DNA from 2 places in the Cryobacterium sp. TMB3-10 genome. Region 2 is predicted to be linked to the other one. Evidence: predicted binding sites of a transcription regulator. Region 2 holds the regulator's gene; the other holds the start of a gene.
The links. The regulator LexA, encoded in region 2, represses DNA repair genes until DNA is damaged. The targets are predictions, from matches to a motif close to TCGAACANNTGTTCGA.

Region 1 (11,580 bases), on a different contig from region 2:
CCAGCCGGGGGCGGCGCAACATGGCGTCGATGCGGGCGCGCAGTTCGCGCGGCCGGAACGGCTTGGTGAGGTAGTCGTCGGCGCCGGACTCCAGGCCCTGCAGCGTGTCGATCTCTTCGTCGCGGGCGGTGAGCATCACGAGGTAGGTGGCGCTGAACGCGCGAATCCGCTTGGCGGTCTCGAACCCGTCCATGCCCGGCATGCTCACGTCGAGCGTGGTGACGATCGGGTCGTACGCGCGAACCGCACGCACCCCGTCGAGCCCGTTGCTCGTGGCGATGGTCTTGAACCCGGCCTGGGTGAGTACGGCTTCAAGCAGATGGCGGATGTCTGCGTCGTCCTCGATAATGACCGCTACCCTGCGTATTTCCCCGGTCGTCGACATACCTGAGTATATTACGCGGGTCGAGCATCCATCAGATAGGCCCGATTCGGCCCGCCGCCCGGCTACCAGCCGGCAGCGGCCGCGAGCTCGAGGGCCCGCTCGTTCCACCATTCGCCGGCGGCCGGACCGCCGTTGCAGGTGCCGTCGCTCTCGCCCGGCTCCTTCACCCACAGATTCGCGTCGCGCAAGGCCCCATCCGTTGTGGCCTCGGGAGTGCCGCCCAGGGCCCGCCCGGCAGGGTTGCACCATTCGCCGTTGCCGCCCCGGCCGTTGCGCGAGGTGTCGACGACGAAGTGGGCCCCGCCGGTGAGCGCGGAGACCGCCTCACCGAAGGCCTGCTCGGCGGCCGAGTCGTTGTAGTTCGAGACGTTGGTCGCGAAACCGCGCACCTGCGCGACGCCGGCGCGGTTGAGCAGATCGGCGGCGGTGGCCGGGGTGAGCCAGTCGGAGTGGCCGGCGTCGAGGTAGACCGTGGCGACCGTGGGCGCGAAAGCGGCCACGCCTTGCTGAATCTGTGCCACCCTCTGCTCCACGTTGCCGCACTCGGTGGCCAGCGCCAGCGCATCCGGTTCGAGAATAACCACGGATGCCTTCAGCGTCAGCGCCGTCGCGATGGAGGCCACCCAGGTGGGATAGTCGGTCTCCGAGAGGCCGCCGGCCGAGAAGTTGCCGCAGTCGCGGTCGGGGATGCCGTAGACCACGAACACCGGCGTCTGCCCGACCTCTTCGGCGGCATCCGCGATGGCGGTGACGTCGGCCTGCACGGTGTTCAGCGGGTACTTCTCCGGCATCAGCCAGATCGCGGTGGGCTGCTCGGCCAGCTTGCCGAGGGTGGCGGCCGCGGCGGAGTCCGGGTCGGCGACCGCGGCGGCGGTGGCAGCCACCTGCGCGGTCGAGTTCGGGTTGGTATAGAAGGAGCGGCCGGCGAGAGGGTTGCCGGCGGCTGCGCTGGTGGCGGTGACCGCGAAGCTGCCGATGAACAGGCCGAGCGCCACGATGGGCGCAGCGAGGGTGATGATGCCCAGGGAAAGGCCGAGACGACTACCGGTCGAGTCCATTTTGCAACCTTATCGCCCGCATCCGGCGTTCGCAGCCGGGGGCTGCTGCGCCCCGGCGGAGCGGCCCGCGCGGCGGGTTAGAGTTAGAGCGTGAATTCAGAAAAGGTCGATGTCGCCCTGATTGGCGGGGGAATCATGAGCGCCACCCTGGCCACCCTGCTCGCCGAACTGCAGCCGGACTGGAACATCCAGGTCTACGAGCGCCTCGGTGAGCTCGCGCAGGAGAGCTCCAACCCGTGGAACAACGCCGGGACCGGCCACGCCGCGCTCTGCGAACTCAACTACATGCCCCAGGCTGCCGACGGCACCGTCACGGCCGAGAAGGCCGTCGCCATCAACGAGCAGTTCCAGATCAGCCGCCAGCTCTGGTCGCACCTGGTGGAGACCGGGGTGCTGCCCGAGCCGGAGAAGTTCATCAACTCCACCCCGCACATGACCTTCGTGCACGGCACCGCCAACGTGGACTACCTGCGCAAGCGCATGGCCGTGCTCGCCGACCAGCCGCTGTTCGCCGGGATGGAATACAGCGAGGACCCCGCCGTCATCGAAAAGTGGACCCCGCTGCTGACCAAGAAGCGCGCCGCCAAGCAGAAGATCGCAGCGACCCGCATCGAGTCCGGCACCGACGTGGACTTCGGCGCCCTCACCCGCTACCTGTTCGCCTCGCTCAAGAAGCGCGGCACCGACGTGCACCTCAACCAGCAGGTCACCGCGCTCAAGCAGCTGGATGACGGCTCCTGGAAGCTCAAACTGCTCAGCCTGGTGGGTCGTTACACGAACACCGTCGAGGCCCGCTTCGTCTTCGTCGGTGCCGGCGGCGGCGCCCTTGCACTGCTGCAGAAGAGCGGCATCCCCGAGATCAAGGGTTTCGGCGGTTTCCCGATCAGCGGCCAGTTCCTGCGCACCGACAACCCCGCCATCGTCAAGCAGCACCAGGCCAAGGTCTACGGCAAGGCCGCCGTGGGCGCGCCGCCGATGTCGGTGCCGCACCTCGACACCCGGGTAGTGGATGGCGAGACCTCACTGCTCTTCGGCCCATTTGCCGGGTTCAGCCCCAAGTTCCTCAAGACCAGCACCTGGTTCGACCTGCCCTTCTCCGTGCGCGCGCACAACCTCGTGCCGATGCTCGCCGTGGCCAAGAACAACTTCGGCCTGATGAAGTACCTGGTCGGCGAGGTCTTTGCCTCCCGCACGGCCAAGCTCAACGCGCTGCGCGAGTTCATGCCCACGGCCAAGGCCGAGGACTGGGAGCTGATCACCGCCGGCCAGCGGGTGCAGGTCATGAAGAAGGACGCCAAGGCCGGCGGCATCCTGCAGTTCGGCACCGAGGTCATCACCTCCGCCGACGGCAGCATCGCCGGGCTCCTCGGCGCTTCGCCCGGAGCCTCCACCGCCGCGCCGATCATGGTCGACCTCCTCAAGCGCTGCTTCCCGAGCGAGTACTCCCGCTGGGAGCCGCAGCTGCGCGAGATGGTCCCGAGCCTGGGCACCAAACTCTCCGACGATCCCGCCGCGGCCGCCGCCTCCCTGGCCGCCACCGCCAAGACCCTGCACCTCACCGCGTAGGCGCGGCCGGCCGGCCTGCGCTGCGCCTGCGTCCCGCATCCGCTGCCCGACCGCGAGCTATGCGGGTCAGGCGCCGCTGTGCGGGTGGCGTGCCCCCCGCATAACGGCGCCTACCCCGCATAACGTCAAGACCGGCGGATGCGGCGCCCCGCCGGTTGAGCCACCCCGCATGACACCCACCACCTTGCATCCCACTCGAACATGTGTTCGACTGGATGCATGCGCTGGAGTGGACAGGAACTAACGACCGAGCAGGCCGGCGCGCTGCCCGGCCTGGCCCGGCTGAACAACCTGGTGCGCAGCGTCCGCACCCCCGAGTTCGACGGGATCACCTTCCACGAGGTGCTCGCCAAGTCCGCCCTCAACCGGGTGCCCGGCCAGAGTGCGATGCCCTTCGGCTGGACCATCAACCCGTACCGCGGCTGCTCTCATGCGTGCACCTATTGCTTCGCGCGCCCCACCCACAACTACCTCGACCTCGACGCGGGCAAGGACTTCGACAACGAGATCATCGTGAAGGTCAACGTGGCCGAGGTGCTCAGTAAGGAACTCGCCAAACCCACTTGGGGCAAGCATCCGGTGGCGCTGGGCACCAACACCGACCCCTACCAGCGGGCTGAGGGCCGCTACCGGCTGATGCCCGGCATCATCGCCGCGCTCGCCGACTCCGGCACCCCCTTCTCGATCCTCACCAAGGGCACCCTCCTGCGCCGGGACCTCGACCTGCTCCACGAGGCCAGCCAACAGGTGCCGGTGGACCTCGCCATGTCCATCGCCATCTACGACGACGCCCTGCAGCAGGCCGTCGAGCCGGGCACCCCGAGCACCAAGGCGCGCCTGGCCACGGTCAGCGCAATCCGCGACAAGGGCATGGACTGCTCGGTTTTCCTGATGCCGATCCTGCCGTTCCTCACCGACACCAAGGCGCACCTCGACGAGGCCATGCGCCAGGCCAAGGCCGCCGGCGCCACCGGGGTGCTCTACAGCGCCCTCTACCTCAAGCCCGGGGTCAAGGAGTGGTACTTCCAGTGGCTCGAGCAGGATCATCCCGAGCTCATGCCCCAGTATCGCGAGCTTTACAAACGCGGGACCTACGCGCCCAAGGAGTACCGCCAGTGGTTGGCCGAGCGCATCCAGCCGCTGATCCGCGCGCACGGCCTGCAGCGACGCCGGGAGGACCCGGCGACCGGCGGCATCCTCTCCAAGCCGCTGACCGCGCCCAGCAACCCCAACTCCCCGCCGCCGTCCCTCATCGCCGCCGAACTCCCGCCCGAATTCTCACCCACTCTGTTTTGACCCTCACCGAGCACACACCACCGTCGAACCGGCTGCCCGCCAACCCCCGCACACCTGAGATAATCAGACGCGGAGAGGGCGTAATGTCACTTGGGTTACCCGACCACCTGGTCAAGGCCACGCTCAGCCGTGCCCTCGCCCGGGCGTCGCACTGGTTCGGCCTGGTCTGCCTGGCCGGCGCCCTGTTCTCGGTCCTGGCGCTGAGCGTGTTCCCGGTCACCGAGCGGCTGCAGATCACCGTCGCCGCGATCCTCGGCATGGGCGCCCTGCTGGCGGTCCTCGCCCGCTGGCGCACGGTGCCGCTGACCATCGCCTACCTGCTGGTCGGCGCCCTGTGCACCTACCTGTTCACCAGCGCGGTGCTGGGCATGCCCGGCGTCTTCCCGTCCTCGGACATGTTTCTGATCTCGCTGCCCAAGATGGCCCTGATCATGGTCGGCGGCGCCGGCACCGGCGCGCTCGTCGGCGTGCTGTGGAGCACCCTGGGCTTCCTCCTCGCCGAGGCCGCCGCCACCCTTGCCATCTCGCAGACCCCCGTGCCCGACCGCCCCGACGTGTTCACCGTCGTCACCTACCTGTTCTTGGTCGGCGTGATGCTGCTCGACGGCCTCGCCCGCCGCACCGGACGCGCCGCCCAGCCCGCCATCCACCGCGCCGTGCAAGACGACGAGTCCCGCATCCTGCGCCACGACTTCGACGTGCGCGCCATCGCCCTCATGCACGACACCACCCTCAACCAGCTGGTGTCGGTGGCCCGCGCCAAACCCGGCCCGCTCAGCCGCGGCCTCGAGGCCGGCCTCCGCGAAACCCTGCAGACCCTCGCCGAGCGAGACTGGCTCACCCACGTCGACGAGCGCACCGCCGCCGCGGCGGGCAACGACGGATGGCTGTCCAGCGCCGTGTTCCGCGCCATCGACCGTATGCGCGACCGTGGCCTCGTCGTGGACATCACCGGCGACAAAGAGGCCCTGGCGCGCCTGGACCCGCAGAGCGACAAGGAGCTGGGCCTGGCGGTTCAGCAATGCCTGGTCAACGTGCTGCTGCACGCCGGCATCGTCACCGCCGAAGTGGTCATCGACGCCGACGGTCAGAACGTCTCGGTGATGGTGCTCGACGCCGGCCGCGGTTTCATGGAGTCCGAGACCGGCAACGACAGGCTCGGGCTGCGCCAGTCGGTACGCAAACGCATCGAACGGCTCGGCGGCTCCGTGGTGATCTGGTCCCGTCCCGGCGCCGGCACCTCGGTGTTACTGACCCTGCCCGCCCCGCCCATCGTGCCGAGCACCATCGCCGCGGCCGCCGAAGTCGCTGCCGAAACCGCCCCCGCCGCGGCTGCGGCCGCCGCCGAAACAGCCCCCGCCTCGACCACCGAGACCGACCCAGCCACCACCCCCACCGACAAGGCCACCCCGTGACCGCCCATCGCGCCACGCAGCAGCGCCTCGACCCGCTGGGCACCCTCGCCGCCTGGCCGCTGTCGCCAGCGATCGCCTCGATCGTGCTCTGCTACTCGGTGATCGCCACGGTCCTGCAACAGGACCAGATCCGAAACCCCCTGATGGCCACCCTCGCCGTGCTGGCCATGGCCGCCGCCGCGGCCACCCTGGTGATCGGCACCCAACCGGCGCGGTCGCCGTTCGGCCGCCGGATCCACCTGATCATGGCCGGCTTCGCCCTGCTCGGGTACGTCTGCGAGCAGCTCAGCCGGTGGGGCGACAACCTACTCGTCCAAGACGACTTCGGCCCGGTCTGCATCGGTTTCCTCCTCCTGGCGCTGGCCCCCTACCGGCCGTGGCGGGAGATCGCCCTCTCCGGCGCCGTCGCCAGCGTCGTCGCCATCCTGATCACCGTGCCGCAAGCCGGCTCCTATGAAGTGCACGTCCCCGTCGCCGTGTACGCGATCGTCTCGGTCACCCAGATCCTCGCGCCCACCGCCGCCGGCGCCGCGTACTCGCGCCGCATCGTGCGCTCGATCCTGGCCTGGCAGACGGATGCCCGCCGCGCCATCGTCGCCCGCACCGAAGAAGCCCGCGGCCAGATGGCCCGGGCCGTGGTGGAGCAGCAGGTCTTCGCCCTGAAGTCCGGCGTCATCCCGTTCCTCGCCGAGCTCCTCGAGCGTGGCACCGTCACCGCCCTGGACGTGGCGCAGGCCGGCCAGCTCGCCGCCGAGGTTCGCCGCACCCTGGTCGCAGAGATCGACCGCACCTGGCTGGACTCCGTGGCCACCCGGGAACGTGCCGCCCTGGCCGAGCGCGGTACCCCGGGCCTGCTCGTCGTGGCCGACCCCGAGCACCGGGCCACAGCGTTCCGCGCCGAACAGCGTGCCGCCACCGCCGCCCTGATCGGGGCCCTCTGCGCCGCGCCCGGCTTCGACCCGCACAGCCTCGTCGTGCAGATCACCGGCTCGAGCACCCCCACGCCGCCCCGGCCCGCCCCGGCCACCCTCACCGCCCCCAGGCCAACCCTCACCAAAACGGCACCGCCGACATCCGTCGCGGTCGACACCATCACCATCCAGGCCGCCCTCGACCTGCCGCCCCGCAAGGTGCGCGCGCTGCTGCGCCCCTACCTCGGTGTCATCAGGGTGGTCTTCGCCAACGTGCGGGTCACCGTGCGGCGCCCCTCGCTCACCATCGAGTTCGACGGCGCCCGCGACCCGCACCAGGTTGGGCCACCCCGGGAGGCCCTGGCGACCCCGGCCACCCCCGCCGGGGTTCGCGCCAAGCAACCGCCCCGCCAAGTACGCTGAACCTCAAGAAACAAGACGTACAAGACGTATAAGAGGGCGGTACCGGCGGTAATGGCGAAACTGTATTTCCGATACGGGGCGATGAACAGCGGCAAGAGCACCTCGATGCTCCAGGCCGCCTACAACTATGAGGAGCGCGGCCACCGGGTGTTGCTGGCCAAGCCGTCGGTCGACACCAAGGGCGACCGCGGCATCCTCTCCCGCCTGGGCGTCACCCGCGGCGTCGACTTTCTGCTCACCCCCGAGACGGATGCCTACGCCCTGTTCCAGCAGCACCGGCACGAGACCGAGGCAACCACAGGGCTCGACGTCAGCGCCCTGCTCGTCGACGAGGCACAGTTCCTCACCGAAACCCAGGTCGACGACCTGCTGCGCATCGCGATCCTCGAGAACATCCCGGTGCTCGCCTACGGCATCCGCACCGACTTCCAGACCGTGGCCTTCCCGGGCAGCCGCCGGCTGCTCGAGGTGTCGCACAGCCTCGAAGAACTCAAAACCATCTGTCGGTGCGGTCGCAAGGCCGTCTTCAACGGGCGCAAGGTCGACGGCGCGTTCGTCTTCGACGGCGACCAGGTAGCAATCGACGGCGTCGAGGTGACCTACGAGTCGCTCTGCGGCTCCTGCTACCTCGAGGAGAGCCACGGCGTGCTCAACAACCGACGCCGGGAACCGGCGGAGCGAGGGCGCTCAATCGGCGTGGATTCGCACGAAGCGAGTCCGGCCACCGAGAGCGCCCCAGCTTGCCCCCCGGCAAGTTCCCCATCATCACCCTAGGGAAGCATCCGCGGCGGCAAAAGCCGTCATTTATCAGGGCACTCGATTCCGCACGGCAGAAGAGGCAGATATGCACAGGTTCCGCGTTGCGCTGATCGACGACCACGAGATCGTGGCGCGCGGGTTCGCCGGCCTGTTCGCCACCCTGCCCGAGATCGAGGTGGTGGCCACCGTCGCCACGGTCGCCGAGCTGCTGGCCGAGGTGGGGGAGACCCCGGTCGACCTGGTGATCCTCGACCTGCGCCTCTCCGACGGCTCCACCGTCACCGGCAACGTCGACCGGCTGCGGGCCACCGGCGCGGCCGTGCTCGCGTTCACCGGCGGTGACGACGCGGGTCTCATGCGCGCCGCCGCCCGCAGCGGTGTGCTCGGCGTGGTGCGCAAATCCGAACCCACCGACGTGCTGCTCGACGCGGTCACCCGGGCAGCGGCCGGCGACACCATCGCCTCCACCGAGTGGGCGGCAGCGCTGGATGGCGACCCCGACCTCTCCGATGCCGGCCTGAGCCCCCGCGAGCGGGAGGTGCTCTCGCTCTACGCCGCCGGTGCCAAGGCCCCGCTGGTGGCCTCGCACACCGGACTGTCCGAGCTCACCGTGGTCGACTACATCCGCCGGGTGCGCTCGAAGTACGAGAGGGTCGGCCGGCCGGCGAACACCAAAATCGACCTGTACAAGCGTGCGCTGGAGGACGGCATCCTGCCGGTGCCCGGCCGCTCATGACCGCGCTGACGGGCAGCCCCGGCACGCTGCAGGCCACCGACCCGACCGTCCCGATTCCCATGGTCGCCGAGCGACCGGCCCACACGGCCACCGCCAACCTCACCCGGCTGCTCTGCATCGCCGTGGCGGCCGCGGCCGGCATCTTCGGCCTGCTCTCACTGCCGTCGTTCCTGGCGCAGGCCTGGCCGAACTCCGCGTTGGCTGCGGCCGCCTGGGCCGCGTCGTTCGGCCTGCCGATCGCCCTGGGCCTGACCGCCCGGTGGGGATCGGCGCGCATCCTGCGGGGCATTGTCGCAGCCGAGGCGCTCAGCTTCGTCGGGATCCTCGGATTCTGGCTCATCGTGCGCAGCACACCGCTGCCCGCCGGCGCCGACATCCCCTGGGTGATCACCTTCACCGGGGTGCCTTGCGTGGCCGTGGCCGTCTTCGCCCAGCCCCGTCTGGTGTGGGCGTTCACGGTGCTCACCTCCACGCTCAGCGGTTTTGTGCGCTTCACCACTTCCGCCGAGGCCGACCCGGCCCTCATCGGCCTGGCCGACGGCCTGTACTCCCTGCTGCTGGTCAGCGTGTTCGTCGCGTTCACCCTGGCCGCCCGACGCGCCTCGGCCCGCGTCGACGAGGCCACCCTGCTCACCCGGCAGGCCGAGGCGCACCGGGCCGCGCGGGTGGCCCGCCGGCAGGAGCGACTGAGCATCGACGCGCTGGTGCACGACAGTGTCATTTCCACCCTGCTGATGGCGGGCCTGGGCCGCACCCCGCCGTCCGTGGTTTCCGGCCACGCGTCCAAGACCCTCACCCAGCTCGATGCGCTGCGCGCCCCGCCGCCGCAGCCGGTGCTGCTGGTCTCCGACGCCGCCGCCCGCATCGGCACGCTCGCCAATCAGATCGCCCCGGCTGCCGTGGTGCAGGTCGACAACCCGGCCCGCGCCGGCCAGGAAGCGGGCATCGAACGCACCGTACCGTCGGCGGCCGTGACGGCCATCCTCGGCGCGGTCGGCGAGGCCCTGCGCAACTCGGTCAACTCGGCAGCGGGGCAGGACCCCGCCCGGACGGTGCACCGCCGTGTCACGGTGCTCTCCACCACCGACGGCTTCCAGGTCACCGTCAGCGACGACGGCGTCGGCTTCGACCCGGCCCAGGTGCCGCCCGAGCGGCTGGGCATCGCCGAGTCCATCCTGGGCCGCATGTCCCGGTTGCCCGACGGCGCCGCCCACGTGCGCTCCACCCCAGGCCGCGGCACCGACGTAGTGGTGGCCTGGGCCCCCGACCGCGAGCCCGCGAATCGCGCGCCAATTTACCCAACGCCACCCCAATCGGTCGAGCCTGTCGAGACCCCATCGATCGAGCCCCATCCGTCGGTCGAGCCTGTCGAGACCCCCACCTTCCTCTCCAGCTCCCTCGACCTCACCACCCCCATGGCCCGCCTCATCCTGGCCCTCTTCGTCTTCGTCCACGGCCTGCTCGCCGTCATCAACATCGTCCCCGGCCGGCCGCTGGCCCTGATGCTCGGCGCCTACGTCGCGATCGTGCTCTCCGCCATTACCCTGATGCGCCCCATGAACCGCCCCTTCCCCCGCACGCAGGTGGCCGTGGCCCTCACCCTCAGCGGCGTCGGCGCCATTTTGATGTTCGGCTACCTGCCCGCCCACGACGAGGCTCCGTTCGCGCACTGGCACCTCGGCGCGATCACCCTGATCCTGGTGGTGCTCGCCGCCCGCGGCCAGATCCGGTCGGCCTGGATGGGCTACGCGGTGCTGGCCCTTCTCACGGTGGGCTGGGCGGTCGAGACCGGCCAGTCGGCCATGGTCGGGGTGGACCTGGTCAGTCGGCACGCCGGTACTCTGCTCGCCGGCAGCCTCTTCGTCGTCGGGCTCGGCCGCTCCGAACGTGACCTGCGGGTGCTCACTCAAGACGACCTGGCCCGCGCCCGGCAAGACGCCACCACCGTGGCGGCCATCCGTGAGCGCAAGGCCCAGCTCCGCCGGGTCAACGCCCTCGCCCGGCCCACCCTGCTGCGCCTCGCCGAGCCACACGCCCTCACCGCGGAGGAGCGCGCCCAGTGCCTGCTCGTCGAGGCCAGCCTCCGCGACGCCATCCGCGGCCGCTGCCTGTTCGTGCCCCCGGTCGTCCACGCCGTCCAGGCGGCCCGGCTGCGCGGCGTGGAGGTCACCGTGCTCGACGACAGCGCCGACACCCCGCCCGAGCACCTCGAGACCCTCGCCCGCACCGTCGCCGACGCGCTCGACACCATCGAACACGGCCGCGTCACCGTACGTGTGCTGCCGGCCGGCCGAGCGGATGTGGCCACCCTCGTGATCGAGTCCGGCACCCACCGCATCCTGGGCGTCGGCCCCGACGGCACCGTGCGGACCCCCGAGTAGCCGGGCCACCCTCCGCAGCACCATGTGCCGCACCTCCCGTTCGAGGGTCATTTTGCGCCACACATGTGCAAGGATAACTCTGGGGATAATGCAATTCGAGCGGTTCCTCTCGACGAGTACATACCGAAGGAACGCGCGTGGAACTAAAGGACTATCTCAGGATCTTCCACAAGAGTTGGATCCTCATTCTGGCTTTGACCCTGTTCGGGGTGGCCGTTGCCGCCACGGCCTCTATCGCCACGACACCCACATACGTGGCCAACACCCAGCTCTACGTCTCCGTGAAGTCCTCCGGGGACGCTGGCAGCGGCGAGCTCGTCGCCGGCACCAGTTTCGCTCGCCAGGCCGTCACGTCCTACGTTGATGTGGTGAACAGCGCGATCGTGCTGGACAAGGTGATCACCGACCTCAAGCTCGATCTCACCGCCGCTGAACTCGCGGAAATGGTCGAGTCCTCCTCACCTCTCAACACGGTCCTCATCGACGTCTCCGTCACGAACCACGACCCGGAGCTCGCTGCAAAGATAGCCAATGCTGTGGGCCAGAACTTCAGTAGCATCGTGGTCGACCAGCTCGAGAAGCCCGACGGTGAAGCCTTGAGCCCGGTGAAGATCGCGACGATTCAGCCGGCTCTGGTGCCAGAAGCTCCC
Region 2 (11,580 bases):
ACCATCTCCTCATCGAGCTCGCCGACCCGACGGCCGGTGGGCTGGTCGCCGCCGACCATGAAGACTCCGAACAGGCCACGGTCGGGGATGGTGCCGCCGCTGGTGACGGCCAGGCGCTGTGCGCCGGGCCGGCCGGTGAGCAGGCCGGTGTCGCGGTCCCAGATGATCCGTGGGCGCAGTTCGGCGAACTGATCGGACGGGTAGCGTCCGGCGAGCAGGTCGAGGGTGGCCTCGTAGGCGGAGCGGGGCAGGGTGGCGAACGGGGCGCTGCGCCGTACGGCGTCGAACCATTCCTCGGCGTCGATGGGTTCGAGCGCGACGGCGGCGATGGTCTGCTGGGCGAGGATGTCGAGGGGGTTCGCGGGCACCTGCAGCGACTCGATCATGCCCGACACCATCCGCTCGGCGGCGACGGTGGCGTGGATGAGGTCGGCCCGGTGCTTGGGGAAGATGATGCCCCTGGACACCTCGCCGACCTGGTGGCCGGCCCGGCCCACGCGTTGCAGGCCGCTGGCCACCGACGGCGGCGATTCCACCTGCACGACCAGGTCGACCTCGCCCATGTCGATGCCGAGTTCCAGGCTCGACGTGGCCACCACGCAACGCAGCCGGCCGGACTTGAGGTCGTCCTCGATCATGGCCCGCTGTTCCTTGCTGACCGAGCCGTGGTGGGCGCGGGCGAGGAGCAGCTCGGCACCTTCGGTCTGGCCGCTGCCGCCCATCAGCTCGGCGGGCGGCCGCGGTGGCGGTGCGGTGGCGGTCGTTCGGGCAGCGGATGCTGCGCCGGCCTGGGCACCGGCCGCTCCCCCGGCGTCCGGGCCGCCCGCGAGCACCAGCTCGGCCTCCTCGGCCGCGGCGAGCCGCTCACTGTAGATCTCGTTGAACCGGGCGGTGAGCCGTTCGGCGAGGCGGCGGGAGTTGGCGAACACGATCGAGGAGGAGTGCGCGAGCACGGCGTCCACGATGGCTTCTTCCACGTGCGGCCAGATCGACCCGGTTTGCGGGGCCGCGGCGGAGGTGGCGCCCTCCGAGGCGGGCACGGCGCCGAGCTGGGTCATGTCGTCCACGGGCACCACGACGCGCAGGTCGAACCGCTTCTCGTTCTTGGGCGCCACGATCTCCACGGGTGCTTGACCGCCGAGGAACCGGGCCACCTCAGACGCCGGCCGCACCGTGGCGGACAGGCCGATCCGCTGCGCGGGGGTGGCCAGGAGCGCGTCGAGGCGTTCGAGGGACACGGCGAGGTGGGCGCCGCGCTTGCTGGCCGCGACGGCGTGGATCTCGTCGATGATGACGGTGTCGACGCCGCGCAGGGACTCGCGGGCGGCGGACGTGAGCATCAGGAAGAGCGATTCGGGGGTGGTGATGAGGATCTCTGGCGGTGTCTTCACGAGCGCCCGGCGGTCCGCGGCGGGGGTGTCGCCGCTGCGCACGCCAACGGTCACCCGCACCGGCGCCAGGCCCAGCCGTTCGGCGGCCTGGCCGATGCCCACCAACGGGGCGCGCAGGTTGCGTTCCACGTCAACGCCGAGAGCCTTCAGCGGCGAGATGTACAGAACCCGGGTGCCCGTGGGCGCGGCGGCCGCATCCTGTTCAACCGGTGTCGTGGAGGTCGAGTACAGCTTGTCGAGGGCCCAGAGGAACGCGGCCAGGGTCTTGCCCGACCCGGTGGGCGCGACGACGAGGGTGTGCGATCCGCGGGAGATGGCGTCCCAGGCGCCGAGCTGGGCCTCGGTGGGCGCATCGAACGCGCCGGAGAACCAGGTGCGGGTGGCCGGTGAGAGGCGCTGGAGGATCTCCGTCATCTACCCATCCTTGCCGATACCCCCGACATCGGCTCGTAAAGCCGCTCTTATCTGTTGCCGATGCGGACATCTGCGCCCGGTGCGCCGGGCGCACATGTCCGCTTGGGCAACAGTTGTTTCTGCGGGTGACGGATGGGCCGGGCGGCCGGCGGGCGTGGAGGGTCAGGCCGAGGCGACGAGCTGCACCCGCAGGGAGTCCACCCCGGTGGCGATCACATCGTTGGCCGCCCAGCGCGCCGCGAGGCGGGCCAGGGTGGCGTCCAGGAGGGCACGGCTGAGCCCGTCGACGAGTTCGAGGCGCACGATCAGTTCGGGCCCCGCCAGCCGGGACTGCGGGTCGCCCGCGGTCAGGCTCACGGAGAGCACTGACAGCTCGGTCGCGATGGACTCCTCGAACGCCACGGCGACGGAGCGGCTGGCGTAGCTGGGGGTCCAGGGCGCGCCCTGGGCGATCGCCCAGAGCGCCGGTCGGCGCACCGCGAACTCGGTGTCGGCGGTGGGGTCGAGCACCACGAGGTCGGTGCTCTCCTGGGCCGCCGCCAGTGCCACCCGCACGGCGTCGGCGGGCACCGGGCGCGCCTGGGCGTTCCACTGGTGCATGGCCGCGGCCGAGGAGAACACCGGGAGCACCGCGCGGCCGTCCGGGCCGGCCACGGTGATGATCGACAGTTCCTGGGTCTTGTCCACCCGCAGCCCGTGCGGGCCGGCGGCTCCGTCTGAAACGGTGCCGGCCTCATCCGCGCCGAGGGCGGTGACCAGAGGGATCAGCAGGCGCGCCGAACGGAAGGCGTCGACGACGTCCTCCTCGCCGGTCTCGCGGGCCTGAAAGCGGCGGAGCGCGCGCAGCAGGGCGGGCGGCGCGAGGCCGTCGTCGTCGGCGAACGCGGTGTCCTCCAGCGACCGGTTCGCCCAGGGCTGGCCGGCCGAATCCGCGGACGTGTCGCCGGCAGCCCCACCGGCGGAGCCGCCGACGGGGTCAGGCCGACCGGTCGAGCCGAGGTTACGCGCCGGAGACATCCAGCGCCTCGGCGAGGGTGAAGGCGCCCGCGTAGAGGGCCTTGCCCACGATCGCGCCTTCCAGGCCGAGGGGTACCAGTTCGCGCAGCGCGGCGATGTCGTCGAGGCTGGAGATACCTCCGGAGGCGATCACGGGGCGGTGGGTGCGCTCCATCACTTCGCGCAGCAGTTCGATGTTCGGTCCCTTGAGGGTGCCGTCCTTGGTGACGTCGGTGACGACGTAGCGGGTGCAGCGGGCCTCTTCGAGGCGCTCCAGCACCTGCCACAGGTCGCCGCCGTCCTTGGTCCAGCCGCGGGCGGCAAGGGTGGTGCCGCGCACATCCAGTCCCACCGCGATGGCGTCGCCGTACTGGGCGATCACGCTGGCGGCCCACTCGGGGTTCTCCAGTGCGGCGGTGCCCAGGTTGATTCGCTTGACGCCGGTGTTCAGCGCCGCTTCGAGCGACTTGTCGTCGCGGATGCCGCCGGAGAGCTCCACATTCACGCCGCGGAGCTGCTTGATGACCTTCTTGAGCACAGCGGTGTTGTTACCGCGCCCGAATGCGGCGTCGAGGTCGACGAGGTGGATCCACTCCGCGCCCTGGTTCGCCCAGTCGAGGGCGGCATCCATCGGGTCGCCGTAGTTGGTCTCGGTACCGGCCTCACCCTGGGTGAGACGGACGGCCTTGCCGTCGGCGACGTCGACGGCGGGCAGGAGGACCAGCTTCGGGGTCTTGTTGAACTCGCTCATGATGTGCTGTGGTGACCTTTTCGTGTTGGTGCGGCCGCGATGGAGCGACCGACGGGGGAATGTCTAGTCGCGGAGCGTGCCGAGCCAGTTCTTCAGCAGCCGGATGCCCGCGTCGCCGCTCTTCTCGGGGTGGAACTGGGTGGCCGACAACGGACCGTTCTCCACGGCGGCGAGGAACGGGGCGCCGTGCTCGGCCCAGGTGAGGCGGGGAACCGGGAAGGGCGGCATCACGTCGAGGCTCCATTCCTGGGCGGCATAGGAGTGCACGAAGTAGAACCGTTCCTCTTCCAGCCCGCGGAACAGCACGGTGTCGGGGTCGGGCGTGACCGTGTTCCAGCCCATGTGCGGCAGTACCGGTGCCGGCAGGGCGGTGACGGTTCCCGGCCACTCGCCGAGGCCCGCGGTGTCGATGCCGCGCTCGACGCCGTGTTCGAACATGACCTGCATGCCCACGCAGATGCCCATCACCGGCCGCCCGCCGGAGAGGCGCTTGTCGATGATGTCGCCGCCGTGGGCGTCGTTCAGCGCCGCCATCACGGCGCTGAACGCGCCGACGCCGGGGACCAGGAGTCCGTCGGCCTCGAGCGCGAGCTTGCGGTCGCCGGTGAGGGTGACGTCGGCGCCGGCGAGTTCGAGCGCCTTGACGGCCGAGTGCACATTGCCCGTGCCGTAGTCCAGGACGACGACCGAGGTCACAGTGCGCCCTTGGTGGACGGGATGCCGGAGACCAGCGGGTCGTAGGCCTTGGCCTGGCGGAAGGCTCGGGCGAAGGCCTTGAACTCGGCTTCGGCGATGTGGTGGGGGTCGCGGCCGCCGAGGACGGTGACGTGCACGGTCAACGCGGCGTTGAAGGAGATGGCCTCGAAAACGTGCCGCACCATCGAGCCGGTGAAGTGCCCGCCGATGAGGTGGAATTCGAATCCGGCGGGCTCGCCGGTGTGCACCAGGTACGGCCGACCGGAGATGTCCACGACGGCCTGCACGAGGGCTTCGTCCAGCGGCACCAGGGCGTCGCCGTATCGGGAGATGCCAGCCTTGTCACCGAGGGCCTGCTTGATGGCCTGGCCCAGGACGATGCCGATGTCCTCGACGGTGTGGTGCACATCGATCTCGATGTCGCCCTTGGCGTGCACGGTGAGATCGGTCAGCGAGTGCTTCGCGAACGCCGTGAGCAGGTGGTCGTAGAACGGCACGCTGGTGTGGATGTCGCTCACCCCGGTGCCGTCGAGGTTGATCGAGAGGTCGATGCTCGATTCGCTCGTTTCGCGCTGCAGGTGGGCACGGCGAGGCGAGGGCGTGACGTTGCTCATGGCGTTAGTTTATTCGGCTATCGGGCGGAGCCGTGCGATGGCGGCCAGGAACGCGCTCGTCTCGGCTTCGGTGCCGGCCGAGACCCGGAGGTGGCCGGGGATACCGACGTCGCGGATCAGGATGCCTTCGGCCAGGAGCGCTTGGAAGATCGCGTGCGGGTCGGAGACTCCGCCGAATAACACGAAGTTGCTTCCGCTGCGCAGTGGGCTGAAGCCGAGGTTCGTCAGTTCGGTCACCAGGCGATCGCGTTGCACCCGGATGTCGTCGACCATGGCGAGCATCTCACCGGTGTGGGCGAGCGCGGCCACGGCCGCCGCCTGGGTGAGGGCGGACAGGTGGTAGGGCAGCCGGACCAGGCGTAGCGCATCCGTGACAGCCGGGTCGGCGGCCAGGTAGCCCAGCCGCACGCCGGCGAAAGCGAAGGCCTTGCTCATGGTCCGGGACACGAGCAGGCGCTCCCGGCCGGGCAGCAGGGTGAGGGCGCTGTCGGTGCCGTCCGGTGCGAACTCGGCGTAGGCCTCGTCGACGACAACGATGCCGGGGGTGGCGTCGTAGACGGCCGCGATGGTCTCCAGCGACAACGGGGTGCCGGTCGGGTTGTTCGGTGAGCAGAGGAAGACGATGTCGGGCGAGGTTTCCTCCACCCAGCGGGCGGCGGTCTCCGGCGAAAGTTCGTAGTCGGCGTCGCGGCCGCCGGGGATCCAGCGGGTATCGGTGCCGGAGGCGAGGATCGAGTACATCGAGTAGGTCGGCGCGTAGCCGAGCAGCGACCGGCCCGGCCCACCGAAGGCCTGCAGAACCTGCTGCAGAACCTCGTTGGAACCGTTGGCGGCCCAGATGTTGTCGCGGGTGAGACCGTGACCGAGGTAGCCCGCGAGGGCGTCGCGCAGCGGGCTGAATTCCCGGTCGGGGTACCGGTTGACGGTGAGGATCGCCTCGGCCAGGGCCTCCGCGATGTCGGCGGCGACCGCGGGCGGGATCGGGTGGGTGTTCTCGTTGACGTTCAACGCCACCGGCACGTGCAGCTGGGGTGCTCCGTAAGGGGTTTGTCCGCGGAGGTTGGCACGCAGGGGCAGGTCGTCGAGGCTGGTCACCCGAACAAGCTTAGTTGCGCCCGCGGCCGACCCCTCGTATCCGAGGCGGGGCGGGGCGAGCAGCTCCGGGCTGATCGGCTCCGGGCTGAGCGGCTCGGGCTGAGCGGCTCAGTAGTCGGCGGGAAGGGCGAGGCGCTGGCCGGGCTGCACGGCCTCGGAGGACAGCTGGTTGAGGTTGACGATGTCGATGATCACGTCGCGCGGGTCTTGTCCGGGGGCGACAGACTCGGCCAGCTGCCAGAGCGACTGGCCGGCCTCAATGGTGACGTAGTCGAACGCGGCCGCGCCGATACCCGCGCTGCCCTCTGCCGCGGCCATGCCGCCGTTGACGGCGATGCCGATGACGCCGAGTACCAGGGGCACTGCGGCGAGGGCCGTGAAAACGGCCCGCCCGCGGCGGGTCAGCCGCAGGTGTGTGGTGGGCGGGGTGGCCGGGCTGTGGTTGTCCGGTGCTGCATATGCTGCGCTCATGTCAAACCTCCTGGTAACGCATCTGGCCCTCGGCCGGGAGGGCCAGATGCGAATCTATGTTCCGAATATATCTTCGAGTGTTCGAACAATCAACCCTGTTTCCGGATATTATGGAGACAGATTCCGCAACACACTCGAATGCATGTCTACGAACCGCTGCTCTGTGGCTACAGTTTCGATCGGGTAGCTGCACTCAAACAGACACCACCGACATTGCTGCCCGAGCCCGAGAAGTATGAGCTCGACGAGCACCAGCCCGGCGAGCACGAGCCCCACCAGCACCAGCCCGAACCGACTAACCAGAGGAGCGTCAACGTGGCACAACAGAGCACACCTCGGGACAAGGGCGGCACGCGACGCCGCAAGAGCCTGAGCGACAAACAGCGCGCGGTGATGGACGTCATCCAGCGTTCGGTGCGCGACCGCGGTTACCCGCCGAGCATGCGCGAGATCGGCGACGCCGTTGGTCTGTCCTCGTTGTCGAGCGTGACCCACCAGCTGCACCAGCTCGAGCTGAGCGGGTACCTGCGGCGCGACCCGCACCGGCCGCGCGCACTCGAGGTGCTCATCGAGCTGCCTCAGTCCTCAGAGGAGGTCACGCCAGGCGCCGCCGATGACTACCAGTCCGGCATCCAGGTGGGTGATGCGGCGATGGTGCCGCTCGTCGGCCGCATCGCCGCCGGTATCCCGATCATGGCCGACCAGCAGATCGACGAGATCTTCCCGCTCCCCCGCCAACTGGTGGGCAAGGGCGAGCTGTTCATGCTCAAGGTCGTCGGTGATTCGATGATCGACGCCGCCATCTGCGATGGCGACTGGGTGGTCATCCGCCAGCAGAAGACCGCGGAGAACGGCGAGATCGTCGCCGCCATGCTCGACGGCGAAGCCACGGTGAAGGTGCTGCGACAGCGCGACGGCCACACCTGGCTGCTCCCCCGCAACACCAACTTCGAGCCGATCCTGGGTGACTTCGCCGAGGTCCTCGGCAAGGTCGTCGCGGTGTTGCGTTCGGTCTAGATCCGCAACGCTCCAGGCACACAACAGGCCCGACCCCGCGAGGGGTCGGGCCTTCGTGTTGTGCCGGCGTAGTCAGGGCGGGCCAGGTCAGACCAGCGTCGCCCGAACTGCGCGGGTGGCATCGACGATGTTGCGCAGGGACTCTACGGTCTCCGCATACCCGCGGGTCTTCAGTCCGCAGTCCGGGTTCACCCAGACCTGGCGAGCGGGGATCGATTGCAGGGCCCGCTCGAGAAGTTCGGTGATCTCGGCCACACCGGGCACCCGCGGCGAGTGGATGTCGTAGACGCCCGGGCCGATGCCGTGGTCGAAGCCACTGGTCTGCAGGTCGGCGACGACCTCCATCTTCGACCGAGCGGCCTCGATGCTGGTCACGTCGGCGTCCAGGTTGCGGATCGCGTCGATGACGACCCCGAACTCCGAGTAGCAGAGGTGGGTGTGGATCTGGGTCTGGTCGGCGACCCCCGCGGTAGCGAGCCTGAACGACCCGACCGACCAATCCAGGTAGTCGGCGTGGTCCTTCTTCTTCAGGGGCAGCAGCTCGCGCAGCGCGGGCTCGTCGACCTGCACCACCCGGATACCGGCCGCCTCGAGGTCACCGATCTCGTCGCGCAGCGCGAGCGCCACTTGCCGGGCGGTCTCCCCCAGCGGCTGGTCGTCGCGCACGAACGACCAGGCCAGGATGGTGACCGGTCCGGTGAGCATCCCCTTGACCGGCTTCTCGGTGAGGGTCTGGGTGTAGCTGGACCACTCCACGGTGATGGGCGCCGGCCGCCGGACGTCGCCCCACAGGATCGACGGACGGGTGCACCGGCTGCCGTAGGACTGCACCCAGCCGTTCTCGGTGACGGTGAAGCCATCGAGGTTCTCGGCGAAGTACTGCACCATGTCGTTGCGCTCGGGTTCACCGTGCACGAGAACGTCGAGGCCGAGGTCTTCCTGCAGCTGCACGACCCGGCCGATCTCGGCGCGCATGAGCTCCTGGTAGTCGGCGGATGCGAGTTCACCCGAGACCAGGCGGGCGCGAGCGCGGCGGATATCGCTCGTCTGCGGGAACGAGCCGATGGTCGTGGTCGGCAGCGGGGGCAGGTCGAGCACGGCATCCTGAGCGGCCAGGCGGGCCTCGTAGTCGCCGCGGCTGAAGTCGGCCGGGGTGAGGGTGTCGAGGCGGGCGCGTACGGCTCCGTCACGCACGCCGGGCGAGACCCGGCGCGCCTCCAGCGACGCGGTGGCCGCGTCGAGATCGGCCTGCACGGCAGCCTGCCCCTCGGAGAGGCCGCGAGCGAGGGTGGCGACCTGACCGATCTTCTGGTCGGCGAACGCCAGCCAGCCGGTGAGGTCGGCGCCGAGCTTGGTCTCGTCGGTGACGTCGTGCGGCAGGTGCAGCAGCGAGGTGGAGCTGGAGACCGCGATCCGGTCGCTCAGCGCGCCCAGCTGGGCCACCTTGTCGAACGCCGCCGCGAGGTCGCCGCGCCAGATGTTGTGACCGTCGATCACGCCGGCCACGAGGGTGGTGTCGGCCAGGCCGGGCACGTCGGCGGGCACCGTGCCGCGCACGAGGTCCAGGCCGATGGCCTCGACCGGGGTCTTGGCCAGAACGGGTAGGGCGTCGTCGAGGCTGCCGTAGGGCGCGGCCACGAACAGTCCGGGCCGCCTGTCGAGGCCGCCGAGGGTGTCGTAGGCCCGGGCGAGGGCGGCGAGGGCACGGTCGCGCGGGATGTCGATGCTCTCGCTGACGAGGGCCGGTTCGTCCAGCTGTACCCACTCTGCACCCGCGGCGGCGAGGCGCTCGATCAGGGTGGCGTAGACCGGCAGCAGGTCGTCGAGGCGATCGAGCGGGTGAAAGCCGGCCGGGGCCGTTTCGCTCGGCTTGGCCAGGAGCAGGAAGGTGACCGGACCCACGATGACGGGTCGGGTGAGGAAGCCGGCGGCGACGGCCTCGTCGAATTCCCGCACGATGCGGTCGCTGGCGAGGTGGAAGTTCGTCTCCGGGCCGATTTCCGGCACCAGATAGTGGTAATTGGAATCGAACCACTTGGTCATTTCGAGCGGCAGGTTCTCGCCGGCGCCGCGGGCCAGGGTGAAGTAGCCGGCGAGGTCGAGGTGACCGTCGGCGTCGACGAGACCGGCGAAGCGGGTGGGGATGGCGCCGACGGTCACCGCCGCATCCAGCACCTGGTCATAGAAGGAGAAGCTCTCCGGAATCGACGAGTCGCTGCGGCCGAGCCCGAGGCCGACGAGCCGCTCCCGGGTGGTGTTGCGCAGGGCTGCCGCGGTGGCTTCGAGTTGAGCGGCGTCGATCCGGCCGGCCCAGAAGGCTTCGACGGCCTTCTTCAGTTCGCGGCGGCGGCCGATCCGCGGGTAGCCGAGGATCGTTCCGGTGGGGAATGCGGGGACGGTGATGGTCATCAGTAGTGGTCCTTCGTGGAGTGGATTCCGGCACGGGTGTCGGCAGGGCTGGTCGAGGGATGGGTCGGAGGTGGGTTGTGAGCGGAGACGACCGGTTGTGCCGGTGCGAGCGCGCCGGCGCGGTCGAGCACGGCGAGCACGGTCTCGTGCTGGTTGAAGGCGTAGAGGTGCAGGCCGGGAGCCCCGCCGGCGATGAGCTTCTCGGCGAGGGCGGCGGCGTGGCTGACGCCGATCTCGCGCTGGCCCTCGAGGGTGGGTTCCACTTCGAGCTGGATCGAGAGTTCGGCGGGCAGTTCCTCCCCGGAGAGCTCGAGGATGCGCCGCAGCCTGCCGGGGCTGGTGACGGGCATGATTCCGGGCAGGATCGGGAACTCCACTCCGGCTTCCCTGGCTCGCTGGATGAAGCTGAGGTAGTGGTCGGCGTGGAAGAAGAGTTGGGTGATGGCGAGGTTGGCGCCCGCCGCCTGCTTGGCCAGCAGGGTGTCGATGTCCTGCGCGGTGGATCGTGAGCGCGGGTGCCCGTTAGGGAACGCGGCCACGGCGATGCGCACGTGCTCACGTTCGGTCTTCACGGCGCGGGCGCGAGGGAGTCCGGGGATGGGGGTCTCCTGGTACGGCACTCGCTCGGCCTGTACCCGATGGATCAGTTGCACCAGCTCGCCGGCACTGTGCAGGTCGCCGAGGAAGGCGTCGTTCTCGGTCAGGCCCTCGGGCGGGTCACCGCGGAGGGCGAGGAAGCTGCTCACGCCGGCATCGAGGAACTCGCGGATCAGGCTGCTCGCCTCGGCGTGCGAGGAACCGACGCAGGTGAGGTGCGCCATCGGGTCCACGATGGTGGCCCGGCGGATGTAGCGCAGCACGTCCAGGGACGAGGTGCGGGAGGAGCCGCTGGCACCGTAGGTCACCGAGATGAACTTCGGACGGGCCGCAGCCAGGGCGTCGATGGTGGCATGCAGGGCCATCGTCGCGGCATCCGTCTTGGGCGGGTACAGCTCAAACGAGAACGGGATGCTCGACCGACAGTCGGGGTCCGTCGGTGGGGTCGTGGGGGTCGCTGTCATGGTTCCTCATTCGGCATGGTGGGTTCAGTTCGAAGGGCCTGGCGGCCGCGGACCGCCACGGATACCGGGCGGCTGCTCGCGGGCGGGTGCCGGGCTCGGCTGTCGCTCCATGCCGGGCAGAGTATCCCGCCGGCAACGAATGTGATGACTCTAACAACGCACCTTCGGGCGCGCTGCTGCGTGGCCGATTGTTACGTTCGCGGCCGATCTGGGGCGTTAACAGCCGAAGGCGGCACCCGTTCCTGGTTCAGGAGCGGGTGCCGCCTTCGGGCGGATCGGGGTCAGCCGGGGATGGCCGGTGCCACCACGAACGGGGTGAACTGGGCCTCGATACCGGGCGACACGAGGGCCGTTACCTGGGTGCCGGTCTCGGAGTAGTCCAACGCCAGAACCTTGCCCTGCTCGTGCAGGATCGGGATGAGGTCACCGCGGTCGTAGGGGATCAGCAGTTCCAGGCGGATTTCCGGACGGGGAAGCATGGTCTCGAGAACCCGCAGCACCTCGTCGATGCCCTCGCCGCTGCGCGCCGACACGAAGATCGCCTGGGGGGCGAGGCCCCGCAGCACGAGCCGGTCGTCGTCGCTGACCAGGTCGCTCTTGTTGAACAGCACCAGCTCGGGGATGTCACTGGCACCGACCTCGCCGATGACCTCGCGCACCGTGGC

Region 1: a site for LexA is predicted at 3,205-3,220, ahead of E3T22_RS17180 (Rv2578c family radical SAM protein). Genes of this name have one in related genera too.

Annotation. Positions count from the first base shown of each region.
Region 1 is NZ_SOGH01000031.1:223,672-235,251, reverse strand. It holds gene E3T22_RS17195 (response regulator transcription factor) at 1-385, opposite strand, end outside; gene E3T22_RS17190 (glycoside hydrolase family 6 protein) at 448-1,443, opposite strand; gene E3T22_RS17185 (malate:quinone oxidoreductase) at 1,534-3,009, shown strand; gene E3T22_RS17180 (Rv2578c family radical SAM protein) at 3,229-4,305, shown strand; gene E3T22_RS17175 (sensor histidine kinase) at 4,389-5,720, shown strand; gene E3T22_RS17170 (hypothetical protein) at 5,717-7,054, shown strand; gene E3T22_RS17165 (thymidine kinase) at 7,106-7,828, shown strand; gene E3T22_RS17160 (response regulator transcription factor) at 7,899-8,549, shown strand; gene E3T22_RS17155 (ATP-binding protein) at 8,546-10,930, shown strand; gene E3T22_RS17150 (polysaccharide biosynthesis tyrosine autokinase) at 11,068-11,580, shown strand, end outside.
Region 2 is NZ_SOGH01000021.1:126,258-137,837, reverse strand. It holds gene E3T22_RS12050 (DEAD/DEAH box helicase) at 1-1,805, opposite strand, end outside; gene E3T22_RS12045 (SseB family protein) at 1,968-2,822, opposite strand; gene priA (bifunctional 1-(5-phosphoribosyl)-5-((5-phosphoribosylamino)methylideneamino)imidazole-4-carboxamide isomerase/phosphoribosylanthranilate isomerase PriA) at 2,806-3,552, opposite strand; gene hisH (imidazole glycerol phosphate synthase subunit HisH) at 3,616-4,248, opposite strand; gene hisB (imidazoleglycerol-phosphate dehydratase HisB) at 4,245-4,862, opposite strand; gene E3T22_RS12025 (histidinol-phosphate transaminase) at 4,872-5,957, opposite strand; gene E3T22_RS12020 (LysM peptidoglycan-binding domain-containing protein) at 6,066-6,428, opposite strand; gene lexA (transcriptional repressor LexA) at 6,744-7,445, shown strand; gene metE (5-methyltetrahydropteroyltriglutamate--homocysteine S-methyltransferase) at 7,533-9,854, opposite strand; gene E3T22_RS12005 (methylenetetrahydrofolate reductase) at 9,854-10,915, opposite strand; gene hflX (GTPase HflX) at 11,197-11,580, opposite strand, start outside.